One region of the Thermobacillus sp. genome, then DNA from elsewhere that is predicted to be linked to it. Evidence: predicted binding sites of a transcription regulator. Region 1 holds the regulator's gene; each other region holds the start of a gene.
What was found. Region 1 encodes Rex, which represses fermentation and respiration genes when NADH is low (regulators of the CRP and FNR family bind a similar motif). Its sites were predicted from a motif close to TTGTGAAATATTTCACAA; they were not measured.
Positions count from the first base shown of each region.

Region 2: the regulator Rex is predicted to act here: its motif matches at 4,729-4,746, upstream of pflB (formate C-acetyltransferase).
Region 3: the regulator Rex is predicted to act here: its motif matches at 6,414-6,431, upstream of C6W55_RS09195 (YwiC-like family protein).
Region 4: the regulator Rex is predicted to act here: its motif matches at 5,457-5,474, upstream of adhE (bifunctional acetaldehyde-CoA/alcohol dehydrogenase).

Region 1 is NZ_QEWA01000033.1:179,802-187,457, reverse strand. It holds gene dinG (ATP-dependent DNA helicase DinG) at 1-764, shown strand, start outside; gene C6W55_RS06970 (redox-sensing transcriptional repressor Rex) at 764-1,423, shown strand; gene C6W55_RS06965 (amidohydrolase) at 1,401-2,708, shown strand; gene C6W55_RS06960 (cell wall elongation regulator TseB-like domain-containing protein) at 2,705-3,232, shown strand; gene C6W55_RS06955 (hypothetical protein) at 3,366-3,902, shown strand; gene C6W55_RS06950 (AAA family ATPase) at 3,895-5,394, shown strand; gene C6W55_RS06945 (3-hydroxyacyl-CoA dehydrogenase family protein) at 5,525-6,397, shown strand; gene C6W55_RS06940 (acetate/propionate family kinase) at 6,394-7,632, shown strand.
Region 2 is NZ_QEWA01000052.1:4,358-12,013, reverse strand. It holds gene C6W55_RS15075 (guanylate kinase) at 1-332, opposite strand, end outside; gene C6W55_RS15070 (Dps family protein) at 728-1,210, shown strand; gene C6W55_RS15065 (PAS domain-containing sensor histidine kinase) at 1,279-2,403, opposite strand; gene C6W55_RS15060 (response regulator transcription factor) at 2,396-3,052, opposite strand; gene C6W55_RS15055 (GAF domain-containing protein) at 3,125-3,601, opposite strand; gene C6W55_RS15050 (Crp/Fnr family transcriptional regulator) at 3,907-4,662, shown strand; gene pflB (formate C-acetyltransferase) at 4,842-7,109, shown strand; gene pflA (pyruvate formate-lyase-activating protein) at 7,169-7,656, shown strand, end outside.
Region 3 is NZ_QEWA01000036.1:122,844-130,499, forward strand. It holds gene C6W55_RS09145 (response regulator transcription factor) at 1-527, shown strand, start outside; gene C6W55_RS09150 (sigma-70 family RNA polymerase sigma factor) at 503-1,408, opposite strand; gene C6W55_RS09155 (carboxymuconolactone decarboxylase family protein) at 1,582-2,052, shown strand; gene C6W55_RS09160 (NAD(P)H-dependent oxidoreductase) at 2,078-2,719, shown strand; gene C6W55_RS09165 (NmrA family NAD(P)-binding protein) at 2,926-3,789, shown strand; gene C6W55_RS09170 (DsbA family oxidoreductase) at 3,814-4,521, shown strand; gene C6W55_RS09175 (hypothetical protein) at 4,691-5,326, shown strand; gene C6W55_RS09180 (accessory gene regulator ArgB-like protein) at 5,320-5,853, shown strand; gene C6W55_RS09185 (cyclic lactone autoinducer peptide) at 5,850-5,975, shown strand; gene C6W55_RS09190 (LytTR family transcriptional regulator DNA-binding domain-containing protein) at 5,989-6,366, shown strand; gene C6W55_RS09195 (YwiC-like family protein) at 6,495-7,211, shown strand; gene C6W55_RS09200 (aldo/keto reductase) at 7,285-7,656, opposite strand, start outside.
Region 4 is NZ_QEWA01000023.1:29,940-37,595, reverse strand. It holds gene urtC (urea ABC transporter permease subunit UrtC) at 1-108, opposite strand, end outside; gene urtB (urea ABC transporter permease subunit UrtB) at 145-1,053, opposite strand; gene urtA (urea ABC transporter substrate-binding protein) at 1,145-2,458, opposite strand; gene C6W55_RS02260 (spore germination protein) at 2,738-2,947, shown strand; gene C6W55_RS02255 (hypothetical protein) at 2,963-3,172, shown strand; gene gerPC (spore germination protein GerPC) at 3,169-3,501, shown strand; gene C6W55_RS02245 (hypothetical protein) at 3,491-3,787, shown strand; gene C6W55_RS02240 (nucleotidyltransferase domain-containing protein) at 3,808-4,506, shown strand; gene C6W55_RS02235 (YjcZ family sporulation protein) at 4,600-4,701, shown strand; gene C6W55_RS02230 (Hsp20/alpha crystallin family protein) at 4,778-5,239, opposite strand; gene adhE (bifunctional acetaldehyde-CoA/alcohol dehydrogenase) at 5,521-7,656, shown strand, end outside.

The DNA.
Region 1 (7,656 bases):
CGACCGAACAACTCGGGCTGTCCGGATTCGAAGCGGACGGACGGCTCGCGACCGTCCAGCTGCCGTCGCCGTTCAATTACCGCGACCAGGCGCTGGTCGTCATCCCGCGCAACCTCCCGCCGATCAAGGGGGCGTCGGCGGATCCGGCGTTCCTTGCCGCGCTCGTCGAATCGCTGGCCGACGTGGCGCGCGAGACATCAGGCAGGATGCTCGTCCTGTTCACGTCCTACCGGATGCTGAAGCAGGTGTATGAGCCGCTGAAAGAGCGGCTTGCCGAAGCGGGAATCGCCGTCATCGGCCAGGGCATCGACGGCGGCGGCAGGACGAAGCTTGTCCGCCGGTTCCGGCAGCAGCAGGCCTCGGTGCTGCTCGGCACGAGCAGTTTCTGGGAAGGCGTCGATCTGCCGGGCGACGCGCTGACATGTCTCGCCATCGTTCGGCTGCCGTTTACGCCGCCGAACCATCCGCTGCTCGAAGCGAAATCGGAACAGCTGGCGGCGGAGAAGAAGAACCCGTTCATGAAACTGTCGATTCCGCAGGCGGTCATCCGCTTCAAGCAAGGCTTCGGCCGCCTCGTCCGCACGGCGAAGGACAAGGGAATCGTCATCCTGTACGACACGCGCGTCATTGAAACGAGCTACGGCAAATATTTTCTGTACTCGCTGCCGGGCCCCAAGATCGAGACGATGCACATCGAACAGATTGTGCCGCGCATTCGGGAGTGGCTGAGTGAAACCGGGACGACGCAGGGAGGATCCGCGTGATGAAGCAGCAGACGAAAATATCCGAGGCGGTCGTGCGCAGACTGCCGCTCTATCTTCAGGCGCTCAACGAGCTTTCGCGCGGCGAGGTGCAGACCGTCTCGTCGCAGGCGCTCGGCCGCAAGCTCGACCTCAACCCCGCGCAGATCCGCAAGGATCTGGCGTACTTCGGCGAATTCGGCCGCAAGGGCATCGGCTACGACGTCTCCTACCTGATCAGCAAGATCCGGCACATCCTGAAACTGGACAGGGGAATCAATGTCGCGCTGGTCGGCGCGGGCAATCTTGGCCAGGCGCTCTGCAACTACAACCGGTACAGCCGCGACAACATGAAGATCGTCGCAGTGTTCGACGACCATCCCGACAAGATCGGAATGCAGATCAACACGATGCGTGTGCAGCCGATGGAGGAACTGAAGGCGACGGTCGAAGCGCTGCAAATCCGGATCGGCATCATCACCGTGCCGTCCGCGGCGGCGCAGAAAGTGGCCGACCAGCTGGCGGACGCCGGCATCGAAGGCATTCTGAATTTCGCGCCGGCCATTCTGAAAGTGCCGCCGTCCGTGCGGGTTCATCACGCCGATTTTACGACCGAACTGCTCAGCCTTGCTTATTATTTGGAAAAGGATGCGGATCACGATGACGACAAAGTGGTGGATTGAGGGCGGCACGTTTCTGACCATGGACGACGGCCAGCCGATTGTAAACGGCCATCTGGTCGTGGAAGGCAGCCGGATCGTCTATCTTGCCGAAGCGCATCCCGGCGCGCTGGCCGACGGGGCGGAAAGGATCAGCGGCAGCGGCCTGCTCTTCATGCCGGGGCTGATCAACACGCACGGCCACGCAGCCATGACGCTGCTTCGCGGGTATGCCGACGACATGGTGCTGCAGGACTGGCTGCAGAACAAGATCTGGCCGCTCGAGGCGCGCTTCACGGCGGAAGATGTGCGCGCCGGCGCGGCGCTTGCGGCCGTCGAGATGCTGAAGCGCGGGACGACGGCGTTCGTCGACATGTACGATCATATGGATGAAGTGGCGCAGGTTGTCGAGCAGGCGGGCCTCCGGGGCGTGCTGGCCCGGGGCGTCATCGGCCTGTGCTCCGAGGCGGAGCAGCGCGCCAAGCTCGAGGACGCGATCCGGTTCGCGCGGGATTGGCACGGCAAGGCGGACGGCCGCATCCGCGTCATGATGTCGCCTCACGCGCCCTACACTTGTCCGCCGGCGTTCATCGAGCAATTCGTGCAGGCCGCGCACGATCTCGATCTGCCGATGCACACCCATATGTCGGAGACGGCCGCGGAGGTGGAGCAGAACGTGCGCGATTACGGCGTCCGGCCGGTCGAGCATCTTGACCGGCTCGGCATGTTCAGCCGGCCGACGCTTGTGGCGCATGCCGTCCATCTGAACGATGACGAGATCGCGCTGCTCGCCGAACGGGGCGTTGCCGTCTCCCACAACCCGGCGAGCAATCTGAAGCTTGCCAGCGGCGTCGCGCGGGTGCCGGACATGCTCCGCGCGGGCGTGACCGTGTCGCTCGGCACGGACGGCGCGGCGAGCAACAACAACCTTGACGTTTTCGACGAAATACGGCTCGCGGCGCTCATTCACAAGGGCGTATCCGGCGATCCGACGGCGGTGCCCGCTTATGAAGCACTCAAGCTCGGAACGGTGTACGGGGCGAAGGCCATCTGGCAGTCGGACGAGATCGGGAGCCTCAAGCCCGGCATGCGGGCGGACATTGTGGCCCTCGACATCGACCAGCCGCACTATTATCCGCGGACCGATCTGATCTCCCATCTGGTCTACGCGGGCAACGGCAGAGACGTGAAACACGTCTGGGTCGACGGCGTGCAAGTCGTGAGGAATCGGACCTGCACGCGGCTGGACGAAGAACGGATCGCCGCGGAAGCGGCCGCCCGCTTCGAAAGGCTGAGCTCGGCGACATGAGGCGCCGGCAATCCGATATTCGCTTCATGACGCCGAAGCGTTGGGCTGTCATCATCCTGCTCGGGATCGGTCTGGTGCTGATGCTGCTCAATCTGTATTTTCAGTGGGCCCGAAGCGACTATGTTCGGGAAGAGCGCGATGCGATCCGGCGGGTGAAGGCGGAAGCCGGCCTGACGAAAGTCGAATCGGCGGTCAAATTTGTATGGGACGACATCGTCTGGATTATCCGCGGCGAGCGGGAAGACGGGGCCGATCTGTATGTATGGGCGTTCGCGGACAGGATCGAGAGTGTCCATGGGGAAGAGGCTTATGATGTTGAGCGGCTGCGGCAAGACGTGCTTCGTGCATTTCCGGATGCGTCCATCATCCGCATCCGTCCGGGGTACGCCGAAGGCCGGCGGATCTGGGAAGTTTATTACAGCAGGGAAGAAAGTGACGTCAAGCGTCACTACTATGGATTTTATGCCTTTGAAGACGGCCGTCCGATCGAGACCTACCGGCTGCCCGCGCGTTCATCCGGTTGACCTCCGGGGAGCGTCCGCCGCGCCTGAACTGGCGCAGGCGGGCGCTCCTTGCCTGTTATTGCCGGCCCATTCGATGTTCCGCGTATGTTATACTCTATTACATACGGCATCGCATGGGAAGGAGGCAACTGAGATGACGCACATACGCATAGTCCCTGTGTTGCTGACGGCGCTGTTGACAGGCGCCGTGTTGTTCGGCGGCTGGTTCGGCTACCGCCATTTCGCAGTCGAACAACCGCTGGCCGTGACGTTCGCCGGCATCGAAGGCGTGACGGCTTATGATCCGATTGTGACTGACGATCGCGTGACGGTGGAAATCACGCTTGACGGAACGGTCAATCTTGCGGAAGTCTATCGGAACATCCGGGAGCAGGCGGGAAGCTCCCTCGGCGGACGCGAGCTCGATCTGGTCATCCGCCAGGAGCGGAACGAGAAGCTGGAGAAGATCTGGTCATCGGCGCTTTTCACGATCGCGCAGGCGATGGAAAACCGCCGATACGCCGACATTCCGGAAGCCGCCCGCAAGCTTGAAGCCGCACACTCCGGGCTTTCCGTAGAGACGGAGATGGACGAATATAATGTTTATCTTACGCTGAAGCTGGACGGCGCGGTCAAGTATGTCGTGCTTCCCCGCCAGCCTGCCGTGCTGGGGGTGTGGCCGAATGCTTAAATACTGGAAAGAGATGCTGATCGGCTTCACACCGGTTCTGCTGCTGTTTCTGTACTTCATCGGCGTCAATGTCGTGCCGATCTTGCTGGCGGCGGCCGTCATCGGCGTTCTGTTCTATGTCGCCCGGTCGCGCGGCCAGCTGACCGCGCTGAGCGGCGGAAGGCAGGCCGCGAGGAAACGGCCGTCCATGCTGTCGTTCGATGAAATCGGCGGCCAGGAACGGGCCAAGCAGGAGCTGATGGAGGCGCTCGAATTCCTGATCCGGCCGGATGAGATCGCGCGCTTCGGCATTCGTCCGCTGAAGGGCATTCTGCTCACCGGCCCTCCGGGCACCGGCAAGACGCTGCTCGCCAAGGCGGCGGCCCACCACACGGATTCGGTCTTCGTCGCGGCTTCGGGCAGCGAATTCGTCGAGATGTACGTCGGCGTCGGCGCGAGCCGGATCCGCGATCTGTTCCGCGAAGCGCGCCAGAAGGCGCAGAAGACGGGCAAGAACAGCGCCGTCATTTTCATCGACGAGATCGATGTCATCGGCGGCAGGCGCGACGGCGGACAGCATCGCGAATACGACCAGACGCTCAATCAGCTGCTGACCGAGATGGACGGCATCCAGACGAACGAGTCCCCCCGCATTCTGTTGATCGCCGCTACGAACCGCAAGGACACGCTCGACAGCGCGCTGCTGCGCCCGGGACGATTCGACCGGCACATCGCGGTCGATCTTCCGGACAAGAAAGGACGCAAGCATATTCTGTCCATCCATGCCGCCGGCAAGCCGCTCGGCAAGACGGCCGACCTGGACAAAGTCGCCGAAGAGACGTTCGGCTTCTCGGGCGCCCAGCTCGAGAGCGTCCTGAACGAAGCGGCCATTTACGCGATGCGCGAAGAATCCGAGTGTATTGAGATGCATCATCTGACAATGGCGATCGACAAGGTGATGATGGGCGAGAAAACGGACCGCGAGGCGACGAAGGAAGAGCGGGAGCGGGTGGCGCTCCACGAACTGGGCCATGCGATCATGGCCGAGATCGTCCGCCCGGGCAGCGTCTCGACGGTCGCGCTGTCGCCGCGCGGCCAGGCGCTCGGCTACGTGCGCCACAATCCGCAGCAGGACCGCTACCTGTACACGACGGAATATCTCGAAGGCCAGATCATGGTCGCGCTTGCGGGCGCGGCCGCGGAGGAACTGTTCTACGGCGGCCGCAGCACCGGATCGCGCGGTGATTTCGAGCAGGCGATGAACATCGTGCGCACGATGGCCGAGTCCGGACTCACCGAGCTGGGCATCGTCGATCCCGGCATGCTGACGCCCGAGACGTTCTCCCGCGTGGCGCGGGATTTGCTCGACCGGCTGATGGAGAAGACGAAGGTGTGCCTCGCGGAACGGCGGGACGTGTTCGAGCGTTCGCTCGAGCTGCTCATGCGCGAAGAGACGCTGAGCGGGGACGTATTCCGCGAGTTTCTGCACGGTTCCATGCGCGCCGGCGCGTGAGATGGAAGTGTGCGTGATTCTGACGGTTGTGTGAACGATGGAAGGTGTCTGCCCGGACGCCTTCTTTTTTGTGAGCGGCATACGGTATAATGGTAGAGAGTCGCACTACCAGATAAAGCAGGTGATCGGCTTGACGATTCGCAAAGTCGGCGTTGTCGGCGCGGGAACGATGGGACAGGGCATCTCGGAGATGCTCGCGTTCAAGGGACTGGACGTGCTGCTGACCGACCGGTCGGAGCAGCAACTGAACCACGGCCTGCGCCAGATCGAACAGAGTCTGGATAAGCAGATTGAGAAATGGGCCTTGACGAAGGCCGAGAAGAAACTGATTCTCGGGCGGATCCGCCCGGTCGGATCGCTCGAAGAGATGGCCGATTGCGACATGGTCATCGAAACGATCTCGGAAGATCTGAATCTGAAGAAGCAGGTGTTCGCGGAGCTCGACCGGGTGTGCGGACCGGACATCATCCTCGCGAGCAATACGTCGACGCTCAGTTTGACGGAACTTGCCGGCGCGACGATGCACCCGGAGCGAGTCATCGGCTTGCATTTCATTTATCCCGCCTTCAAGGTGGACGTCGTCGAACTGATCCGCGGCCTGAAGACGTCCGACGAGACGTTCGAGACGGTGAGACGGTTCGTCGAAGATACGCTGAACAAGCAGGGGATCATGGTCTACGAGTCCCCGGGATTCGTGACGTCCCGCCTCATCTGTCTGTTCATCAACGAAGCGGCGAATCTTCTCCAGGAAGGCGTCGCGACGGCGGAGGACATCGACCGCGCGATGCGGATCGGCTATTCGTTCAAGCACGGCCCGTTCGAGATGGCGGACCGTTTCGGCCTCGATTCGGTCGTGGCGGCGCTGGAACAGATGTTCAGGGAATACGGCGAGCTCAAGTATCGCCCGTCCGTCGTGCTGAAGAAGATGGTCCGCGCCGGGCAGCTCGGTGTGAAAACAGGTGAAGGATTCTTCAAGTACGATGAGGACGGGGATCGGATATGAAAATATTGGTCATCAACGCGGGCAGTTCGTCGATCAAATATCAGCTCTACAACATGAAGGACGAGTCGGTGCTGGCGAGCGGCCGCGTCGAGCGGATCGGCACGGAGTCGGCAATCGTGACGCATGAGCCGGCCGGCAAGCCGGGCGTCCGCGAAGTGAGCGAAATTCTCGACCACGTGACGGCCGTCCGGCGCGTCCTCGATCTGCTCCTGCACCGGGAGCACGGCGTCGTCGCCTCGATCGCCGAGATCGAGGCGGTCGGCCACCGGGTCGTGCACGGCGGGGAGACGTTCAAGGCGTCGGTGCTCGTCGACGACGAAGTGAAGCGGCGCATCCGCGATCTGTTCGACCTGGCACCGCTGCACAATCCGGCCGCGATGATGGGCATCAACGCCGTCGAGCAGAACATGCCGAACATGCCGCAGGCCGTCGTGTTCGATACGGCGTTCCACCAGACGATGCCGCGCCACGCCTATCTGTATCCGATTCCGATGGCGCTTTACAGGCGGCACAAGATCCGCCGTTACGGTTTCCACGGCACTTCGCATTTCTATGTGAGCGAACGGGCGGCCGAGATGATCGGAAAGCCGATCTCCGAATTGAAAATGATCACCTGCCACATCGGCAACGGCGCGAGCTGCGCCGCGATTCTGGGCGGGAAATCGGTCGATACGAGCATGGGGCTTACGCCGCTTGAAGGGTTGATGATGGGCACGAGAAGCGGCGACATCGACCCGGCGGTCGTACCGTTCGTCATGAGCAAGGAAGAGCTGACGCTCAGCGAAGTGAACTCGATGCTGAACAAGCATTCCGGAATGCTGGCGATCTCCGGCTTCAGCGGAGATATGCGCGAAATCGTCGAAGCGATGGAAGACGGGGACCGGAACGCGAAGCTCGCGTTCGACATGTTCTGTTACCGATTGCGCAAGTATGTCGGCGCTTATGCCGCGGTGATGAACGGGCTGGACGCGATCGTCTTCACTGCCGGCATCGGCGAGAATTCGACGCATGTCCGCAAGGCGGTATGCGAAGGCCTGACGTTCCTGGGCCTGCAGCTTGACGAAGCGGCGAATCAGCAGCGTTCGAAGGATGCGCGCTTCATCTCGACGCCGGATTCGCGCGTGAAAGTGCTCGTCGTGCCGACGAACGAGGAATTGATCATCGCGCGCGACACGTTCCGCCTCGTGTCGGAGCAGAAACAAGCCGGCGCTTCGCTGGTCACCCGCGGCCAATAAGCCCGGGCGGCGGCAGGAAGGAGG
Region 2 (7,656 bases), on a different contig from region 1:
ATGTCCGCACCTTCACGATTCAGAATCAGGTAGACCGATCCGCTCTTCTCGAACGCCCGGGCGACATCCTTGTCGCGAATCCCGTACTTGTTGCCCCTGAGCTCGATGCTTTCGAGGAATTCGCCGTCTTCTTCGAGCTGGTCGTACAGCGTCCGCGAGATAAAGTGATAGTCGACGCCGTCAACTTCGCCCGGGCGCGGCTTGCGGGTGGCGTACCCGGGCACCTTGCGGATGCCCAGCGTCTGCGCAACCGCGTCGGCGACAGTCTTCCGTCCCGATCCGTCCGGACCCGTGAAGACGAACATGTATTCCGAATCCTTCATGACATACATCCCGTTCTCCTCCTCCTTCATGAAAATGATGGCGGCAAACCGCAGCGAAAAGCGCACGATACGGACAAAACCCGGCACTGCAAGCGTTTGTGTTTCACTATTGTAACGAAAATCGGCTGTCACGGTCAATAATCAGCGACGCCCACGTCCCTGCCCGCGAATGCTCCCGATATCTTTCGATTTCTGGCTTTTTCAAACCGGGAGCCGACAGGGTTTGACAAGCGTCTTTTTCTTATTTATAATAATTCTAAATTAAAAATTGATACAAACTTTGTTGTCCGTCTCTGCAAACGGCATAATCCCGCGGAATTGGCGCAACCTAACGCGGGAACGAAGCACACGATGCCCGCCGCGGAACGCGCACGATTCCAGAACTGCGAAGGAGGAGATTCGACATGGCGTCCATTCATGAAATCCTTAACCGTCAAATCGCCAATTTCAGCGTGCTCTACGTCAAGCTTCACCATTATCATTGGTATGTGAAAGGCGCTTCATTCTACACGCTGCACGCAAAGTTTGAAGAACTGTACAATGAAGCGGCCGGATACGTCGACGAACTGGCCGAACGGCTGCTTGCGCTGGGAGGCCGGCCGGTCTCCCGCATGGCGGAATACCTGAAGCTGTCCGCCATTCGGGAAGCATCCGGCACCGAGGATGCGAACGCGATGGTGCTGACGATCGCGGAGGACTTCCGGATGATCTCCGCCGAGCTGGCCGATGGGATCCGCGCGGCGGAGCAGGAAGGCGACGCATCGACCGCCGATCTGCTCACCGGCATCCGGACAAGCCTGGACAAGCACGCCTGGATGCTGCGCGCCTTCGCCGGCCAGACCGGCGCTCCCGCCGCTGCTCCGGACGCCCGCGTCCGCACGGTCTGACGGCGGCTCGATGAATACGGCCTTCCCGACTCCAGGTGAAGCCGGGAAGGCCGTTTCTTTGCCGTGCGTCACCGCGGGGCGGCCGGTTCCTTCGGTACGATGAGCCGCACCTCGGTCCCCTTGTCCGGCGCGGACCGGATGACAAGCGATCCGCCGACGGCGCGCGCCCGCTCTTCCATCGAGAACAGGCCGACGCCGGTCCGGCTGACGGACGGATCGAAGCCCGCGCCTTCATCCCGCACGATCGTCTCGACCTTATCGTCCGTTTCCTTGATCGTCACTTCGCACTCGTCGACGTCGGCGTATTTTGCAATGTTCGTCAGCGCTTCTTGCACGACGCGGTAGATCGTCGTTTCCGCCGCGATGGCCGGCCGGCCGCGCAGCTCGATCGCGAGCCGCACGTCGATGCCGTAATGCGCCGAATAGTTCTCGACATAGGTGCGGACGGCCGGGCCGACGCCGAGATCGTCCAGCACCGACGGCCGAAGCTCCCGGGACATGCTGCGGATGTCTTCCATCACGTCCGCCACGTCCCGGCGCAGGCTGCGCAGCTCGGCCATCTCCGGGTGGTCGTCCAGCAGCCGGTCGATGCGGATGAGCAGCGAGAACAGGCTTTGGCCGACCCCGTCGTGCAGTTCGCGCGAGATCCGCTTCCGCTCTTCCTCCTGCACCTCGATGACGCGGGTCATCATCGTCTTCAGTTCCTGCTCCACCTGCTTCAGCTTCGTCACTTCGTTGCGGATGGACAGATACTGATACGGGCGCCCGTTTTCGTCCAGGAACGGCACGATCGTCGTGTTCACCCAGTAGTAGGTGCCGTCCTTCGCCCGGTTGCGGATGTCGCCGCGCCAGACTTCCCCCCGCGAGATCGTCCGCCACAGGTCGCGCATGAACGCCTTGTCATGATAGCCGGAATTGACGATCCGGTGATCCTGCCCGATCAGCTCCTCGCGGCTGTATTTGGAAATCTCGACGAACTTGTCGTTCACGTACTGGATGATGCCTTTCGCGTCCGTAATCGCCACGATCGACGATTCATCGAGGGCGAATTTCACGTCCGCGAGCTGCTTGAGCGCCGTCTTGAGCTGCCTGCGCAGTTCCTCGTCCGCGATGAGCGTCTCGATCTCGTGCAGCAGGCGCACGGCAGCCTCCGCTTCCTGCTTGCCCAGCTTTGCGCCGACGGCATTATTCAAAGTTCAACAATCCTTTCTTGACCGCGAATTTGATCAGCTCGGGCCGCGTCTTGAGCCCCAGCTTCTCCATCAGGTTCGCCTTGTGCGTCTCGACCGTCTTGACGCTGATGATCAGATTGTCGGCGATTTCCTTGTTCGAATACCCCCGCGCAATCCAGCCGAGAACCTCCTTCTCCCGCTCCGACAGCGTGTCGTAGGCGTCCGGCGGCTCGGCGCCCGACTTCAGCCGGTTCAAATATTCGCTCATCAGCCGCTTCGTCGCCGTCGGGTACAGATAGGCGTCCCCGGCCGCTACCGACCGGATGGCGGACACCAGCTCCTCGTGCGGAGCGTTCTTCAGAATGTAGCCCGACGCGCCGATCTGGATGGCCCGGAACAAATACTCGTCGTCGTCATGCATCGTCAGGATGAGAATGTTCGTCTCCGGCAGCCGCTGCTTGAGCTCCGCGGTCGCGGCCAGGCCGTCCATGCCGTGCGGCATGCTGACGTCCATCAGGACGACATCGGGCTTCAGCTCCAGCGCCATCCGGATCGCTTCGCCCCCTTCCGACGCCTCGCCGACCACTTCGATGCCGTGCCTGCCGTCGAGCAGCATGCGAAGTCCCGAGCGGACCACCGCATGATCGTCGCACAGGAGCAGCTTCACCATCTTACGATTCCTCCGTCTTCCGCGGATATTACCCGAATTGTAGCAGAAGGGACAAAAAAACCGCAATGACCGCTACCTTTTCGGCCAGCTTACCGCCTCCAGCGACAGCTCCCGCCACCATTCCTCCCGCGCGCCGAGCGCCTTGATGCCGCGCACCGCCCGGCCGATTTCCGCGTCGTCGTAATCCTTCGTCAGCCGCCTGCCGAGCAGCATGACGCCGGAGATGTCGCATCCGGTCCTGACGGGCAGAAATACGGCGGCGGCCAGGCCTTCGGCGAGCAGGATCGGGTCTTCGATCCGCGCCCGCTCCGAGCCGGGACGGCTCGGATCGAAGCAGACCGGCGTGCCGGAGCGGATCGCCAGGCCGAGCAGCCCGACGCTCGGCCGCTGCGTCATGTTCGGCGTCCGGCTGCTGACGCTGCCGACCACGACCCGCCATGTCACGCGCCGGCTGGCCGGGTCCAGCAGCCCGAGTCCGGCGAAATCGCTTTCGGTCTCGCGGCGCAGCTTCTTCACTTCGCGCAAAATCGCTTCCTTGGCGTTCTCCATTTTCCTCCCACCTTCCTGCCGCATGCCGGTCCGATCTTGGGTGTGGTCTCTATGCTGTCAGTTCACTGATGAAATCCGCAAATCCAAACCGCACTCGGGGAATTCCCTGATGCCACTCTCGGGGCGCTCTCCCCGAACTGCGCCGATACAGCCAGCATACGCGATTTTGCGGCCCGAGTCTGTGATTTTCATCATCATCCAAATCCGGTTTGTCTGCGCCGAAATTCCGTCGATTCCCCGATTACGCCCGCCCCGAAAACCTTGTATGCTTGGGATAAGCAGGATGCATGAGGAGGCGAACCGACATGACGAACAGACAGATGACCGCATCCGCTCCATTGGGACAAAGCGCCGTCTGCAGGCGGGAGCAGGGAGACAGCCCGTTTACGGAACGCCAATTCAAAGAACTGGAATCGATCATGCACATCCGGCGCTACGAAGCGGGCGCCTACCTGTTCTGGGAAGGAGAACCCGCCGAAGCCGTCTATTACATCCGCAAAGGCCACGTCAAGCTGCGCCGCACGACCGACGACGGCCGCGACCTTTTGCTGTCGATTCTGAAGCCGGGCGATTTCCTCGTCGATTTCGATGCCTGGGATCCGAATCACCGCAACAGCGGCCAGGCGATGGACGATGTCGAAGCCGGCATCATTCCGCTGCCGGACCTGGAACTGCTGCTCGGCAAAGACGGCGAGCTGGCGTTCCGGTTCGCGATGTGGATGAGCATGCTGCGCCGCAGGAGCGAATCGAAGCTGTGCGATCTCATCATGCTCGGCAAGCCGGGAGCCCTCGCCTCGACGCTGATCCGCCTGACGAACAGCTTCGGCGTCGCGCAGCCGGACGGCATCCTCATCCGGCTGAAGCTGACAAACACGGAGCTGGCCGAACTGGTCGGGACGACACGCGAGAGCATCAACCGGATGCTGAACACGCTGAAGAACGAAGGCGTCATCGACATGGCGCCCGGCGGCAGGCTGCGCGTGCTGCAGCTCGACAAGCTGCGGCAGATGGCCGGCTGTCCCGAATGTCCGGCTTGCCCGAAGGAGATTTGCAGCATCTGAGGCCGATGCGCCGGCAAGACCGCACCGGACAAAAGCGTAAAAAACAAGGATATAAAACATCGATGTTTGTGATTAAATTCACATACTTCCCGTCCAAAGGCTGGTACCATTTCAGATGAAAGCAGCGTGCCGCTGTCCGCGGCCCCTGCACGAAGCGTTAGAGGGAGGGAGCAGGTGTCATGACCACTGCTGTGAAACAACCCCGAACCGAAGGCGTACCGGACTGCTGGCGCGGTTTTCAATCCGGCCGGTGGATGGAAGAAATCGACGTGCGCGACTTCATTCTGCGCAACGTGACCCCCTACGAAGGAGACGAGCGGTTCCTCGCGGGGCCGACCGAAGCGACGACCCGGCTGTGGGAGATTGTCAGCCGGCTCTCCCGGGAAGAGCGGGAACGCGGCGGCGTCTGGGACGTCGACGTGAACACCCCGTCCGCCATCACCTCGCACGGACCGGGCTACCTCGACCGCAAGCTCGAGAAAATCGTCGGCGTGCAGACGGACGCTCCGTTCCGGCGGGCGATCATGCCGTTCGGCGGCATCCGCATGGTGCAGGATGCATGCAAGGCCTACGGCTATGAACTGCCGCAGGAGATCGTCCGGCTGTTCACGGAAATCCGCAAGACGCACAACCAGGGCGTATTCGACGCCTACACGCCGGAGATGCGCGCGGCGCGCAAAGCGGGCATCATCACCGGCCTGCCGGACGCCTACGGCCGCGGCCGCATCATCGGCGACTACCGGCGCGTGCCGCTGTACGGCGTCGACCGGCTGATCGAGGCGAAGAAAGCCGACCTCGCAACCATGGAGAAGGGGCCGATGACGGAGGAGGTCATCCGCGCCCGCGAGGAGCACGCCGAACAGATCCGTGCGCTCGAAGAACTGAAGCGGATGGCGCTGTCGTACGGCTTCGACATTTCGCGGCCCGCAGCGAACGCCCGCGAAGCGGTGCAATGGCTGTACTTCGCCTATCTCGGCGCGATCAAGGAGCAGAACGGCGCCGCCATGAGCCTCGGCCGCGTCTCGACGTTCCTCGATATCTACTTCGAGCGCGACTTCGCCGAGGGGACGCTGACCGAGACCGAGGCGCAGGAGCTGATGGACCATTTCGTCATGAAGCTTAGGATCGTGAAGTTCCTGCGCACGCCGGAGTACAACGAGCTGTTCAGCGGCGACCCGACCTGGGTGACCGAGTCGATCGGCGGCATGGCCGAAGACGGCCGCACGCTCGTGACGAAGAACAGCTTCCGGATTCTGCACACACTGTACAACCTCGGCCCCGCGCCCGAACCGAACCTGACCGTGCTCTGGTCGACGCGGCTGCCGCAGGCGTTCAAGAACTACTGCGCGAAGGTGTCGATCGAGACGAGCTCGGTGCAGTACGAGAACGACGATCTGATGCGCCCGATCTACGGCGACGACTACGGCATCGCCTGCTGCGTGTCGGCCATGCGGATCGGCAAGCAGATGCAGTTCTTCGGCGCCCGGGCGAACCTGGCGAAGGCGCTGCTCTACGCGATCAACGGCGGCGTCGACGAGAAGCTCGGCATCCAGGTCGGCCCGAAGGAAGCGCCGATCACGGCGGACACGCTGGACTATGACGAAGTCCGCGAGCGCTACGACCGCGTGCTCGAATGGCTTGCCGAGCTCTACATGAACACGCTGAACGTCATCCACTACATGCACGACAAATATTGCTACGAGCGGCTCGAGTTCGCGCTGCACGACCGCGACATCATCCGCACGATGGCCTGCGGCATCGCGGGATTGTCGGTCGTCGCCGACAGCCTGAGCGCGATCAAGCACGCCAAGGTGTACCCGATCCGCAACGAACAAGGGATCGCGATTGACTTCCGCATCGAGGGCGATTACCCGCAATACGGCAACAACGACCCGCGGGTCGACGACCTGGCGGTGGAGATCGTCACGTCGTTCATGGCGAAGCTGCGCAAGCACAAAGCCTACCGCGGCGCGATTCCGACGCAGTCGGTGCTGACGATCACGTCGAACGTCGTCTACGGCAAGAAGACCGGCTCGACGCCCGACGGACGCCGGGCGGGCGAACCGTTCGCGCCGGGCGCGAACCCGATGCACGGCCGCGACCGGAAGGGCGCGCTGGCGTCGCTCGCAAGCGTGGCGAAGCTGCCCTACACCGAATCGCTGGACGGCATTTCGAACACGTTCTCGATCGTCGGGAAGGCGCTCGGCCGCGACCTGAACAGCCGGATCGCCAACCTCGCCTCGCTGCTGGACGGCTACATGACGCAGGGCGGCCATCACCTGAACGTGAACGTGTTCGACCGGTCGACGCTGCTCGACGCGATGGAGCATCCCGAAAAATATCCGCAGCTCACCGTGCGCGTCTCGGGCTACGCCGTCAACTTCATCAAGCTGACGCGCGAACAGCAGCTCGAGGTGATCAGCCGGACGTTCCACGAATCGATGTAGCGGGACGGTATGGGCTTCGGCGGACGAAGGCCGGCACGATCGAATGGAGGGGAACAAACATGCGGCACCACGACAGACTCGACACCGCGGCAACCGGACGCGTTCATTCGATCGAGACCTTCGGCACGATGGACGGACCGGGCATCCGGTTCGTCCTCTTCCTTCAAGGCTGCGCGCTGCGCTGCCGGTACTGCCACAACCCCGACACCTGGGACACGTCCGCCGGCCGTGAAATGGATGTCGAAGCCGTGCTCGCCGAGATCGAGCCCTACCTGGACTACTACCGGCAGTCGGGCGGCGGCATCACGATATCGGGCGGCGAGCCGACGCTGCAGGCGCCGTTCGTCGCCGCGCTGCTGCGCGCAGCGAAGCACAGGTACGGCCTGCACACCGCCATCGACAGCTCCGGTTTCTGCGAGCCGGCGCACGCCGAAGCCTGCGGCCTGCTGGACGCGGCCGACCTCGTGCTGCTCGACCTGAAAATGATGGATGCCGCGCGGCACGAAGATCTGACGACGCAGCCGAACGAACGCATTCTCCGGTTCGC
Region 3 (7,656 bases), on a different contig from region 1:
AGCACCCGGGGGAGGTCGACGTCGTCCTGATGGATGTCCGCATGCCGGTGTGCGACGGGGTGGAAGGGACGCGCCTCATCCGCGAGGCGGCGCCGGACGTCAAGGTGCTCATCCTGACGACGTTCGACGATGATGAATATATCGTGAAGGCGCTCAAGTACGGCGCCGGCGGTTACCTGCTCAAAAACGTCCCGCCGGACACGATTGCGGAAGGCATCCGCGCGGTGCATGCCGGCCATACGCTAATGCATCCGGATGTCGCGCGGAAGCTGGCCGGCATGCTGCATGCCGGCGGCGCCGAAGCCGCTCCGTCCGGGCGGAAACGACTGGCCGACTTCGGCCTGACCGACGCCGAGCAGCGGATCGTCCGCAAGATCGCCGACGGATTGTCGAACCGCGAGATCGCGCAGGCGCTTTTCTTGAGCGAAGGCACGGTGAAGAATTACATCACCGAAATTCTCGGCAAGCTGGGGCTGCGCGACCGGACGCAGATCGCGATCTTCTATCTGCGGGAGAGCGCGGAGTAGCGTGATGGCGCCTGGACGAACGGCACGTCAAGGCTGAGCGCCGCGAGCCGCGCCGGGTCCGCAATCCGCTCGACGGCGGCGATCTTTCCGCCGCGGATATCGAACTTGAGCGCGTAGGCCAGGCGCCCCAGCGGCGCGGCGACGGCGCCGATGACGCCGTCCACGACGGCGGTCTGGGCGGCCAGCGCGCGGCCGCAGATGCGGCGGGCGAGCGCTTCCGCGCCGCGCGTGATCCGCGCGCCGCCGTCCGTGTCGTCGCGCAGCGTGACGTCGGGGTCGAGCATCGCGATCAGCGCATCGAAGTCACCTGCGCGCGCCGCGGCGATGAACGCGTCGACGAGCCGGCGCATGCCGGCCAGGTCGGCCGAATCCCGCGGAGCCGTGCCGGTCACCCGGCGGCGGGCCCGGCTGGCGAGCTTCCGGACGGCGGCTTCCGACTTGCCTGCGACCTGCGCGATCTCGGCGAACGGCATGCCGAAAATATCGTGCAGCACGAACGTGACGCGCTCCGCGGGCTTGAGCCGGTCCAGCACGACGAGCAACGCGACGCCGACCGATTCGGCCATCAGCGCCTCCCGCTCGGGATCGGGCCCGCCGCGGTCTTCGGTCAGGGGATACGTTTCCGCCGGGTGCGTATCCAGCGGCTCTTCGCGCCGGCTTTTCCGCGACCGCAGCATATCCAGGCAGACCCGCGACACGACCCGGGTGAGCCAGCCGCCCAGATTTTCGATCGCTTCGGTCTCCGCGCGGCAGAGCCGGAGCCACCCTTCCTGCACCGCATCCTCCGCCTCGCTCAGCGATCCGAGCATGCGATACGCCGCGGCCAGCAGATGCCGGCAATGCGCCTCGAATTGTTCCGCGAGCCGTTCTTGTGCGATCATCCGTACATTCCTTCCCGCATGAAGTGATACTCCCTCCATTATGACTGACGAAAAAGAAACCGCCAATGTGACAGATCTCCGGGTTGTCACATTCCGCCCCGTCCGCTCCGTCATCTTCGTGCAGGGCTCGATCAGGGCCCGCATATTCCGGAAGATCAAGGAGTGGATTGAACATGTCGCTGAAACCTCGCATGGCAAGTCCCGTGGCGCTCGTGCCCGATCTGGCCGATCCGCTGCAGGCGCTCGGCCGCGCGCTGTTCGCTTCTGCGGAACAGTCCGGCATCCCGAAGCGGACGCTTTTCCTCGTTTACCTGCGGGTGAGCCGGATCAACGGCGACAGCGTCTGCGTGGAGCTGCACTCGCGCAACGCGCTGCAGGCGGGCGAGACGCCGGAGCGGGTGATGGCCGTCGCGGGCTGGCGGGATTCCGCCCGATTCACCGAAGCGGAGCGGGCGGCCCTCGCGCTCGGCGAGGCGATGGCCCGCATCGCCGACCGGCCGGACCCGGTGCCGGACGAGATTTACCGGGAGGCCGAGCGCCATTACGCCGGTCAGGCGCTGGCGACGCTCATCGCCGGCATCGCGACGGCGAATTTATACAACCGGCTCAATGTCGCGACCCGGCAGGTCGCGGCCGCCAATTAACGATACGGCGGTGAGGGGACGGAATATGGCTACCTTGCTGTACATTACGGCTCATCCGTTCGGTCCCGACGTTTCCTGCAGCATGGCGGCGGGGGAAGCGTTCCTTGAGGCGTACCGGGACGCGAAGCCGAACGACGAGATCATCCGGCTCGATCTGTACGCGATAGACATCCCGGAGCTCGACGCCGACGTCTTCGCCGGCTGGGAGAAGCTCGGCTCGGGCATCGCTTTCGGAGAATTGACCGCGGAGGAGCAGGCGAAGATTGCGCGCATCAACGAACTGGCGGATCAGTTCGCCGCCGCGGACAAGTACGTGTTCGTCACGCCGACCTGGAACTACTCGTACCCGCCGGCATTGAAGCGGTACATCGATGCCTTCTGCATCGCGGGCAAGACGTTCCGGTACATTCCGGACGTCGGCCGGGTCGGGCTGCTGGCGGGCCGAAAGGCGCTGCACATCCAGGCGAGCGGCAGCTTCCTGTCGCCGGGCTCGCCGGACGAACGGCTGGAGATGGGGCATCGCCATCTGCGGGTCATCATGGAGTTTGTCGGCATTACCGATGTGGAATGCCTCTATGTGGAGGGGATGAGAGCCGTCCCCGAACGGGCGTCGGCCATCCGGGAGGAGGCGCTCCGCCGCGCGCGAGAGATCGCGCTGAATTTCTGAATCGGTACGGGCCTCGCCGGAACGCCGTAGCGTGCATGCCACGTTACAGCGCCGCGCGAAGCCTCACTCCTGGCCTGTGGACGGCTGCAACGTGCACATCACGCTGCAGCCTCGCCGCAGACCGTTTGCATTTTAATATGTGAAGTCACTATAATAAAGTTAGTGTCATATTAAACATAGACTTTCACGAGGAGGCGGAGTGAACGATGCGCATTATCGTAACCGGCGTAACGGGGCAATTGGGCCGGATCGCGGCGGAGACGCTGCTGGAGAAAGTGCCGGCGGACCGGCTGATAGCGGTCGCGCGCAATGTGGAGAAGGCGGCATGGCTGGCGGAGAAGGGCGTCGAAGTCCGGCACGGCGACTACAACGATCTGGCGTCGCTCCTGAAGGCCTTTGAAGGCGGCGGCAAGCTGCTGTTCGTCTCGAGCTCCGAGGCAAGCGACGAGACGCTGCGGGCGCTGCAGCACGCGACGGTCACAAGGGCGGCGAAGATGTCCGGCATCACGCATATCGCGTACACGAGCATTTTCCGGGCCCAGGAGAGTCCCCTCGCGCTGAGCCTGCTGCACCGGACGACCGAGAACATGATCCGCCTGTCGGGCATTCCGTACACGTTCCTGCGCAACACGTTCTACACCGAAGTGTTCGTGAACGAATCGCTCCGCCAGGCCGTGGAAAGCGGCGCCCTCGTGACGCCGATCGCGACGGCCGGCCTGAACACGGCATCGCGGGCCGACATGGCGAAGGCGGCGGCAGCCGTACTGATGTCGGACGGCCACGAGAACCGGATCTACGAAATTACGGCGCCGAAGCTGTGGACGATGAAAGAGCTGGCGCAGATTCTGTCGGACGTCTCCGGCAAGCCGGTGGTGCTGAAACCGGCGACGGCCGCCGAATACGCGAAGATTCTCGCGGGTTGGGGCATGCCCGAACCTGCCGCGGCCATGTTCGCGGCGCTCTACGCGCAGCTGGACGAGGGCGAATTCGCGCAAACCTCGGATGATCTGACCCGGCTCATCGGGGAGACGACGCCGCTTGAAACGGTCGTGAAGCGGGCGCTTGCCTGAGCGGCCCGGGAAAGGAGCGGAGCGATGAAAGTCGAAATCTGGTCGGATGTGGCCTGTCCTTTCTGCTACATCGGGAAACACCGTTTCGAGGAAGGGCTCAGCCGGTTCGAACACAAGGATGACGTGACGGTGGAGTACCGCAGTTTTCAGCTCGATCCGCATGCGGCCAGAGAGCCCGAACGGGATCTGTATGATGTGCTGGCCGCCAAGTTCGGCATCAGCCGCGAACAGGCTGTCCAGATGAACCAGCGGGTGGCGGAGCAGGGCCGGGAAGTCGGGATCGACTTCCGCTTCGGCGTTGTCATTCCGTCGAACACGCTCGATGCGCACCGGCTGATCAAGTTCGCGGGACGGCACGGCAAAGAGCAGGACGTGATCGAGCGGCTGTTCGAAGCGTACTTCACCAGCGGCCGCAACGTGGCCGATCACAGGACGCTCGCCGACATCGCGGAGCAGGCCGGATTGGACCGCAAAGCGGCGGAGGAGATGCTGAAATCCGGCGCTCACGCCGACGAAGTGGAGGCGGACGGAATCGAAGCAAGCCGTCTCGGCGCGCGGGGCGTGCCGTTCTTCGTTATCAACCGGAAGTACGGCGTTTCGGGCGCGCAGCCGGACAGCGTGTTTCTCGACGTCCTGCAGCGGGCCTGGCAAGACGAGCATCCGCTCATCATGGCCGAATCCGACGCATCCGGCGAAGTCTGCGAAGACGGCACCTGCAAGCCGGATAAATAAAAACCATATGGACAGTAAAGCAAAAACGGACTCCTTTTTTCAAAGGGTTCGTTTTTCTTATTCCCAAAAGAGGAAAATTTTAATTGATGAAGAATAAGTTTAGATAATCGACAGAATTGACCATATCGGTCTGCAAAAAATTACAAGCGATGAACGGGAGACAGGATAAATGAATGAAATTCTCTTTATCGCGTTCTCTACATTGGAAACTTGGTCGATTTTTGCCGTTTCGTTCACGCTGTTTCGATTCAATATTCTGAAGTACAATCTGCAGATCGTTCCCATCTCTGTTCTGATGGCACTGCTCAACTATGCCATATGGCATGAAATCGATATGGGTTCGTGGACACCCATGATCGGTCTGGTGTTGTTCACGTTGTTCATTTTCTATACGCTGCGGATTTCGCTGATCGGTTCGCTCATCGTTGCGGTAACGGGGTATACATCGGTCATTTTGGTCCAGACTGCGTTCCTGTACGGTTTGCAGCTCACGGGCATTGCATCGGTCGCCGAAGTGCAGGCAGGCGGCACAGGTTACTACATTCTTTCGGCTGTATCTTCATGCACCGTCTTATTGTTAAGTTATTTGTTGTACCGGCTGGGCTACGGGTTTTCGTTTTCTCTGCAACACTTTAAAGTCAAGCATGAAAACATGCTGATCTTGGTAATAACAGTCGCGACGTTCATACTGCTCTCGTTCCTGCACCTGCTCAAGAACAGGCTGTACTTTGTCGAAATGATCGCGGTCGTGATCGTGCTGTTCCTGATCTATATCGCATTGAGGAGAGAGAGGACGCAATGGTAGAGAGACTTGCGTTTCGTCTGGCGCATTGGCTCAAAAGCGAAGTGCCGGATCATCCCTATTCGGAAGCGCGGCTTCAATTCGGATTTCACCTGTTTCTAAACACTGTGTTTACTTTGCTGGTCGCGACAATTCTGGGACTGTTGTTCGGCAACTATCGGGAAACGATGCAAGTGCTGTTCGCGTTCGGTTTGCTGAGAAGCATTTCAGGAGGATATCACTTCCAGTCGGCTACGGTGTGCATCGTCGTTTCGGCCGGAGTGGCCGCATTATTGCCGTTCATCGATCTTACTAATTTTTATATAAACCTCTTGAATATAGCCAATATGGTATTGACTATTATTTTTTCACCTTCTAGAATTGAAGAACAAACTAGAATTCCGACCAAATATTTCCCTGCCCTGAAAATCGGATCCACAGTACTAGTCGCTTCGAACTTCTTGTTCCAATCTCAGCTATTAGCGATCACCTGGTTTATCCAGGTGCTATCACTAATAAGATTACCAAGGAAAGGCGGTGAAACAGGATGAAGAAAAAAGCCCTTCATTTGCTGGCGACGGTTGTCGGCTGCGCAGGCCTTGTCGTCGTCTGCACGGCAAGCTGGATCTGGGGCAATCAGCCTAAAGTCCCTGCCGAACTTCTGAACAAGTAATGATGGTGGTCTTGTGAAATTGGTTGTCGCAAGGGACGAAGACGGGAAATCCGGTCTGGTCGAGCTGGACGTCATGGAGATCCTGAAGTTCACCACCGACAAGACCCGCATCCTGATTCATACGAAGAATGACGTCTACTACTTTCCGTTCGACAGCCTGGAGAAAATCCAGAATGTCTTGCAAGCCTTGAATTTGCCTTTCGTGCGTGCGGATCGCGGCAATCTGGTCAACATCGACAAGGTGATCGAGATTGACGAGAAGTACGCCAAGGTATATTTCGAGGGGGACAAGCCCGGTGAACTAGGGAAGGAAGCGACGGTATCCAGACCGACAAATTACAGACGGATCCTGGATTTGTTCAGGGAAAGACAGGGGCGAAAAAACGAGTAGGACCAGAGGCTGCTTCAGCTTCTGGTCCTGCTTGTTGTTTCCCGGCTTCGTGACCCGTGTCACAATGGCCCGAAGTCCGCAAGGGTATACTGGAAGCAAGATTCTTCCGTCAGAAAGCGGGTGTACCCATGCGCAATGTCTATATACCGAAACAGCACGGCGCCTGGGCGATGCTGATTTTGCCGCTGCTCTTCGGCGTCATCGGTTCTGCCCCGGCGTGGCAGCACGCGCTGCTGTTCTTCGCCTGGCTGCTCTCGTACCTGTTCGCGTACGCCGCGCTTCAGTGGATCCGGACGAAGCGCAAGGCCGCCTGGCTCGGGCCGCTCAAGCTGTACGGCGGGCTGCTGCTGCCCGTCGGCGCCGCCTTGCTGGTCCTGGAGCCGGAACTGCTGCCCCTGCTGCCGCTGGCCGTGCCGTTCATCCTGATCAACCTGTACTTCGCGAAGCAAAACCGCGAGCGGGCGTTCCTGAACGATCTGGCCGCCGTCATCCTGTTCAGCATGATGACGTTCGCTGCCTTCCGGGTCGGAGACGGGACGGACGCCTCGCTGGCGCTCGAACTGTTCGCGCTCAGCGTGCTCTATTTTACCGGGACGATCTTCTATGTGAAAACGATGATCCGCGAGAAGCACCACAAGGCGTTCTATTGGTATTCGGTCCTGTATCACGCGGCGTTCCTTGCGGTCGTCGCGCTCTTGTATCCGCCCGAGCTGCTCCCGGCCGCGGCGGTGCTGCTGGTCCGCGCCGCCGTGATGCCGCGTCTTCATCCCGCGGTCAAGACGACCGGGATGCTCGAGATCGCCTGGTCGGTGCTGGTGCTGGTCTGCGCGTGGGCGGCGTACTGAGCCGGAACGAACAAAAAGCCGACGCCTGAAAACGGCATCGGCTTTTTCTGACGCATCATGCCAACCCGGAGACTCAGAAGAGGAATTCATCCGGATGCGGACCGAACCGGTGGTCCTTGTTGAGCGCGTCGATCGCGCGGATGTCTTCTTCGGACAATTCGAAGTCGAAGATGTCCGCATTCTCGGCAATCCGCTCACGGCGGACCGACTTCGGAATCGTGACCACGCCGAGCTGCAGATCCCAGCGGAGGACGATCTGCGCCGGGGTCTTGCCGTATTTCGCCGCCAGCTCTTTCAGCACCGGCAGGTCGAGGTTGCCCTTCATGATCGGCGACCACGCCTCGAGCTGGATGCCTTCGCGCTTGCAGTAGGCAAGCAGCTCCTTCTGGGTAAGCAGCGGATGGAACTCCACCTGGTTGACGGCGGGGATGATGCCGCTCGTCTC
Region 4 (7,656 bases), on a different contig from region 1:
CAGGCGGAAGTCATTCAGAACCAGCGGCGCGCACAGCAGCGCGGACACTGCCGCCGCGTATCCGACGAGCAGCCAGATGCGCCGGGGCGTCCAATAGGCAAAAGGCATGACGCTTCACCTCTCGTTTCCGGTTTTGTGCCCGCATCAGGAATCGAGCGAACGCGTCCGCACGGCGATGATCCCCCGGGGTTTCCATTGCAGGAACAGCACGACGGCCAGGAAGACGAGCACCTTGCCGAGCGATGCGGTCGTCCAGAATTCGAACAGCGTGTTCGCCATGCCGATGCCGAGCGCGCCGAGCACGGTGCCGATCAGCTTGCCGACGCCGCCGAGTACGACGACCATGAACGCGTCGACGATATAATAGGTGCCGATCGACGGACCGATCGGGCCGATCAGCGTGAGCGCGCATCCGGCGATGCCGGCGATGCCGGAACCGACCGCGAAGGTGAGCGCGTCGACGCGCCGGGTCGATATGCCGAGGCAGGCCGCCATGTCGCGGTTCTGCATGACCGCCCGCATCCGCCGTCCTTCCGCCGTGCGGTAGATGTAAACGTACATGAGGAGCAGCACGACGGCGACCAGCGCGACGATGAACAGCCGCTTGTACGGCAGCACGACGCCTTCCATTATCGTCCATCCGCCGTTCAGCCAGCCTGGACTCGTCACCGCAACGTTCGGCGCGCCGAAGATCGAGCGGGCAACTTGCTGCAGCGCGAGACCCACTCCCCAGGTCGCCAGCAGGCTGTCCAGCGGGCGGCCGTAGAGAAAGCGGATCAGCGACGACTCCAGGAGCAGTCCGAACAGGAAGCAAACAAGAAAGCTGACCGGGATGGCCAGCGCGAAGTACCAGTCGAACATCTCGCCGGGCAGCGCCGCACGGAAGATGTTCTGCGTGACAAACGCCGCGTACGCGCCGATCATGATCATCTCGCCATGCGCCATGTTGATGACGTTCATCAGTCCGAAGGTGACCGCAAGTCCGAGCGCGATGAGCAGCAGGATCGAGCTGACGCTGATGCCGTTAAACAATTGAAGCAGCATCACTTCCATGGTTATCCCCTCCGGCTGTCAGGAATCCGGCTGTCGGGAAAAGGAAGCGTCCGGGAAAACCGGACGCCCCCTTCCGGGCTGCAGCCCGCGATCATTCTTCGGCCAGACCGGCCGCCCATTCGTATCCGGTCAGGTACGGATCGGGTTTCACGGGTCCGTCCGTCGCCCACAGTTCCTTGAACATGCCGTCCGCCTGCACTTCGCCGATGCGGACCGTCTTGTAGATGTGCTGGTTGTCGCCGTCGATCGTCACTTTGCCTTCCGGCGCGCTCCACTCGATGCCCTTCGCCGCTTCCCGGACGGCGTCGACGTCCGTCGTGCCGGCCTTCTCGACGGCGGCAGCCCACAGGTACACCGCGATGTAGCCCGCTTCGATCGGGTCGGCGGTGACGCGGTCTTGACCGTACTTCGCCTTGTAAGCTTCGACGAATGCCTTGTTTTCCGGCGTGTCCGTCGTCTGATAGTAGTTCCATGCCGCCAGATGGCCTTCCAGCACGTCGGCGCCGATGCCGCGGATCTCTTCCTCGGCGATCGATACGGACAGCGTCGTCAGATCCTGCGCCGTGATGCCGGCATCCTTCAGCTGCTTGAAGAACGCCACGTTGCTGTCGCCGTTCAGCGTGTTGTAGACGACGTCGGGGTTCGCCTGTTTGATTTTGCTGATGATCGTGCTGTAGTCGGTATGGCCGAGCGGCGTGTATTCTTCGCCGACGACTTCGCCGCCTTCGGCCTTAAGCTGCGCCTTGATGATCTTGTTCGCCGTGCGCGGGAATACGTAATCGGAGCCGAGCAGGAAGAACTTCTTGCCGCGGTTCTCCAGCAGCCACGTGACCGACGGCACGATTTGCTGGTTCGTCGTCGCGCCGGTGTAGAAGATGTTCGGCGAAGCTTCCAGTCCCTCGTATTGCACGGGGTACCAGAGCAGACCGTTCAGCTCTTCGAATACCGGCAGCATCGCCTTGCGGCTTGCCGAAGTCCAGCCGCCGAACACCGTCGCGACCTTGTCTTCCGAGATCAGCTTGCGCGCTTTCTCGGCGAACGTCGGCCAGTCGGACGCGCCGTCTTCAATGATCGGCACGATCTTCTTGCCGAGAACGCCGCCCTTCGCGTTGATCTCTTCGATCGCGAGCAGTTCCGCGTCCTTGACGGACACTTCGCTGATCGCCATCGTGCCGCTGAGCGAATGCAGGATGCCGACCTTGATCTCGCCCGCGTCGGCGTCTCCGCTCTCGCCGGAGGATTCCCCGCCCTCGGCCGATTCGTTCGAAGAACCGCCGCCGGAACCGGACGCCGAGCTTCCTCCGGATCCCGCGTTTCCGCCGCCTCCGCCGCAGCCTGCCAGCACCAGCGTGAAGGCAAGCACCAGCATCATCGTCGAAAGCCAGATCCTCTTCCGATTTCTCATCTTCCCACTCCCTGATATGTCATATTTCCGAACGTTGTTTCTCTTCATCTGGTTAACGTTCGTAAATCCAATTATAGTTACACCATTTTTCCATGTCAATATATATAACATATTATCGCCATAACCACTTTTAATCAATCTTTATGTTAGATTATATTACTCAATAATGTAATGTTAAAAGGGGTGTCCGTCCGAGACCGCGTCTCAAGCCGGCAACAGGAAAGAGCGGTAACGTTCGCGCCTCCGGGCCATATGATGAAATGACTGGAGGGGTGATAAATGCCCACCGTTAACAACATTTTCAATCTGAAAATCACCAGCGTGTCCCACAACGGTTCGATCAATTTCGGCAACACGCTGCACAGAGGAATGACCGTCGACCAGAAATTCAACGGCAGCACCGTGCTGATCGGAGACGGCAGCCTGAGCTTGAACCGCATTCTGAGCAATGTAACCGATCCCGATCTGCAGGACCAGGTCAACACTTGACGGGCGGTGCGCGGCATGCAAATCAATATCGGCATCATCAAGATCAACGTCATCACGAACGTCGGCTCCTTCAATGTGGGGAAGACGATTCTGTGCAACAACCGTTCGACGGTTACGGTGCAGCCCGGTCCGGAGGACGCGGGCGGCGGCACCGGCGCGGAAGGAACCGCCGAACCCGGCGGGCCGCAGCATGAACCGATGCAAAGGAGCGACAATGCGCCATGAACACGACTTCAGAGGATCAAATTCGAACGCTGGAAGCGTGCGTGCGTCTTCTGGAGAACCAGCTTCGGGAGCTGGAGGACCGGCTCCGGCAGGCCGAGGACGAGCTCCGTGCGCTGAAGACGGAGGCCGGCCAGGTGAGGCCGATCCGCATCGAAGCGATCAATTACAAAGTGCAGGAACTGGTCGTCAGCGAGCTGTCCGGAACGCTGCACGTCGGCCTTACGGCGCTTACCGATTCCAAGTCGCTGGATAAGATCGTGAACGGCGGAGAGGCCGTCTCGCTGGAGAACCTGACGAACGAAAGCGGGGCCGGGACGGATGGCGGATAACAAAACCTGCCTCCGGTGCGGGGCCGTTTTCGAGGAGGGAAGCCATTATTGCACCAGGTGCGGCGCGCCGGTCGTGAACCGCTGCACCGACCCGGGTGATCTGCTGAACGATCCGTGCGGACATATCTGCGGCCCCCGGGACGCGTTCTGCTCGAAATGCGGCTCGGAGACGACCTTCAAGAAAGCCGGGCTCATCCATTCGCCCTACACGGAGAACAAGGTGCTGTACAAGAACCATCTGGACGACATGAGCTGGCTGCTTCATCCGTTTTTCACCAAGTGGTAAGCCCCGGGAGGAGATCAACCATGCGCCCGTCTCCGTTTGAAGCCGCTGCACAGTATGTTGCCGCCGCGCATCCCGGCTGCCTGCTTGCCGTTCTCGGCGGGAGCGCGGCGCGCCGGACGCACGGCCCGGATTCCGACCTCGACATCGTCGTCGTGGAGCGAGGAGAAAGCGAACTGTTCCGCAGAGTCGTCCGCTTCCGCGGCTGGATCGTCGACTGCTTCATTCTGACCGATTCGGACTACCGGGAAATCTTCGACGCGGGCATGCAGGAAGCCAATCCGTCCCTGCAGCGCATGATCGCCGAAGGGACGGTGATCCGCCGCACCGAGCGGGGGCTGCAGATCGTGGAGGAAGCGCGCGCCGATCTCACGTTCGGGCCGTTGCCCTGGTCTCCCGATGAGATCGACGACGCGCGGAACCGCCTCTCGGAAACGGCGGCCGACCTGCTGCGGTCCCGCTGCCGGGACGAGCGGCGGTTCATCGCGAGCCGCCTCGTGCTGCTCGCCGCCGAATTTCTGCTCCGGACGGGGCGCCGGTGGATCGGCGAAGGCAAGCATCTGTACCGGTGTCTGCGCGAATTCTCGCCCGAGTATGCCGCGAAGCTGAGCAGCGCCCTGGAAGCGCTGAACGCGCACGACGATCCCGCGCCGCTGATCGCCGTCTGCCGCTCCATCCTGGAGCCGTTCGGCGGCGAGTTGATCGTCGGGTATGAAAGATGACGCGGAACAGTTGTTACCGGGACATCCGCACAATACATCAGGCCACAGACCGCATACGTTAGTAGTGCAGTTCATCAGGAAGGAGGTCATCCGATGAGCTACGCGGGCAAAACGGGTTTCTGGTACACGTCGGCCGGCGTCATTCTGGTCCTGTTCATTCTGCTGGTCATCGTCTCCCGGCCTTTCCTCTACTAGTTCAGAGGGAGCGGAGACGCAAGCGGCCGGCCGGGCTTCAATCCCGGCCGGCCGCTTTTCCTTCTGCGCGCCGTCTTTACCCGCCCACATAGAGCGGATAGAACGGCTCCCTGGTCTTGGGCAGGCGAAGCTCCAGAATGCCGCCCTTGAACGTCGTCCGGGCCTTCCTCGGGCTTACGGCTTTCGGCAGCGGAATTTCCTGCTTCACCCCGGACGGCAGCTTGATCCGCACCTTGTGGCAGCTGATCGACATCTCCAGCTCGCGGGGATTGAGATCCTCCGGCAGCCGCAGGCGCACGATGACGCTGCGATGCGTCTCGAACGTATCGTAGTTCAGCGCGCTGCCGAAAACGGAATTCGGAAACTTCGACTTCATCTCCTGATCAATAAACCGGTTGATCGAGTTCTGCACGACGTCCGAAAGCCAGGAGGAGTCGACGATGCCGGCGCGGGTGAAGTCTTTGGGCAGAAACGGGAACGCCTCCAGCATCGCTTTCTCAAAGGCATCCCATTGTTCCGCCGGCGTCTGCTGCTTCATGGTCCGCGCTCCTTTCCCTGTGTCGCCTGGTCTGCTACAGCATATATCGAATGGGCGCGGTCGGTGCATGGCTCCCCCTCCCACGCGCTTCAGACACCCGCGGCAGCCAGATCATGAACTCACATAAAATGAACGAATAGTTCGAATTATTCGTCAGGCATGTCGATCCGCATATATCGATATGCCTTTTTTGCATCTACTGCGGGTTCGGCAAAGTATGTTACAATTTTCACAAAGTTACTCCGCAAAAAAATTCCCCTGAAAAAAAGGAGGAGAGAACCATGGCGGAAACCGTTTTGCACCGGGAACCCGTCGACAGCGCGGAAAAGCTGGAACGGGCGCTTGGCCGGCTGAGAAAGGCGCAGGCCCTTTTTGCCTCCTACACGCAGGAGCAGGTGGACCACATCTTCCTCGCCGCCGCCACCGCGGCCAACAAGGCGCGCATCCCGCTGGCGAAAATGGCCGCGGATGAGACGGGAATGGGCGTCGTCGAAGACAAAGTCATCAAGAACCATTACGCTTCCGAATACATCTACAACGCCTACCGCGACGTGAAAACGTGCGGCGTCCTGGAGGAAGATCCCGCCTACGGCATCAAAAAGATCGCCGAACCCGTCGGCATCGTCGCCGCGGTCATCCCGACGACCAACCCGACGTCGACGGCCATCTTCAAATGCCTGTTGGCGCTGAAGACGCGCAACGGCATCCTCGTCAGCCCGCACCCCCGGGCGAAAAACTGCACCATCGCGGCCGCGAAAATCGTGCTGGACGCGGCGGTGGAAGCGGGCGCCCCGGAAGGCATCATCGACTGGATCGACGCCCCTTCGCTGGAACTGACCAACCTGCTCATGAAGGAAGCGGATCTCATCCTTGCCACCGGCGGCCCGGGCATGGTGAAGGCGGCCTATTCCAGCGGCAAGCCCGCCGTCGGCGTCGGCGCGGGCAACACGCCGGCCGTCATCGACGACAGCGCCGACATCAGGCTCGCCGTGAACTCCATCATCCATTCCAAAACGTTCGACAACGGCATGATTTGCGCTTCGGAGCAGGCGGTCATCGTGCTGGACGGCATTTATGACAGGGTGAAAAAAGAATTTGCCGACCGCGGCTGCTGCTTCCTGGATCCGGACGAAACGGAGAAGGTGCGCAAAACACTCTTCATCAACGGCGTCCTCAACGCCGGAATCGTCGGACAGCCGGCGCACCGGATCGCCGAAATAGCCGGCGTGAAGGCGCCGGAAGCGGCCAAAATCCTGATCGGCGAAGTGGAGCGCACCGATCCGTCCGAGGAGTTCGCCCGAGAGAAACTGTCGCCCGTCCTCGCCATGTACCGCGCGAAGGATTTCGCCGACGCCCTGGACAAAGCGGAGCGGCTTGTCGCCGACGGCGGCATGGGCCACACCGCGGCGATCTATCTCGACCCGGTCGGCGCGCGGGACAAACTGGACGCCTTCACCGCCCGCATGAAGACGTACCGCATCCTGGTCAACACGCCGTCGTCCCAAGGCGGCATCGGAGACCTGTACAACTTCAGGCTGGCGCCCTCCCTCACCCTCGGCTGCGGTTCCTGGGGCGGCAACTCCGTCAGCGAGAACGTCGGGGTCAAGCATCTGCTCAACATCAAAACCGTCGCCGAAAGGAGAGAAAACATGCTCTGGTTCCGGGCGCCGCAGAAAGTGTACATCAAACGGGGATGTCTTCCCGTCGCCCTTGACGAACTGAAGACCGTCATGGGGAAAAAGCGGGCGTTCATCGTCACCGACCATTTCCTTTACAAAAACGGTCTGACGAAACCGGTCACCGACAAACTGGATGAACTCGGCATCGCCCACGCCACCTTCTTCGAGGTCGAGCCCGACCCGACACTGGCCTGCGCGCAGGAAGGCGCAAGACAAATGGCCGCCTTCGAACCGGACGTCATCATCGCCGTCGGCGGCGGTTCGCCGATGGACGCGGCGAAAATCATGTGGGTGCTGTACGAGCATCCGGACGCCGACTTCATGGACATGGCGATGCGGTTCATGGACATCCGCAAGCGGGTGTACCGGTTTCCGCTGATGGGCCGGAAAGCCGCATTCGTCGCCGTTCCGACGACGGCGGGCACCGGTTCGGAAGTGACGCCGTTTGCCGTCATCACCGACGAGAAGACGGGCATCAAATATCCGCTGGCGGACTACGAGCTGATGCCCCACATGGCCATCGTCGACGCGGATCTGATGATGCACATGCCGAAAGGCCTGACAACCGCTTCCGGCATCGACGCCCTCACCCACTCGCTGGAAGCGTACGTCTCCATGATGGCGACCGACTACACCGACGGCCTGGCGCTCAGGGCGATCAAGCTGATCTTCGACTACCTGCCCCGCGCGTACGAGAAGGGCGCCGGCGATCCGGCCGCCCGGGAGAAAATGGCCGAC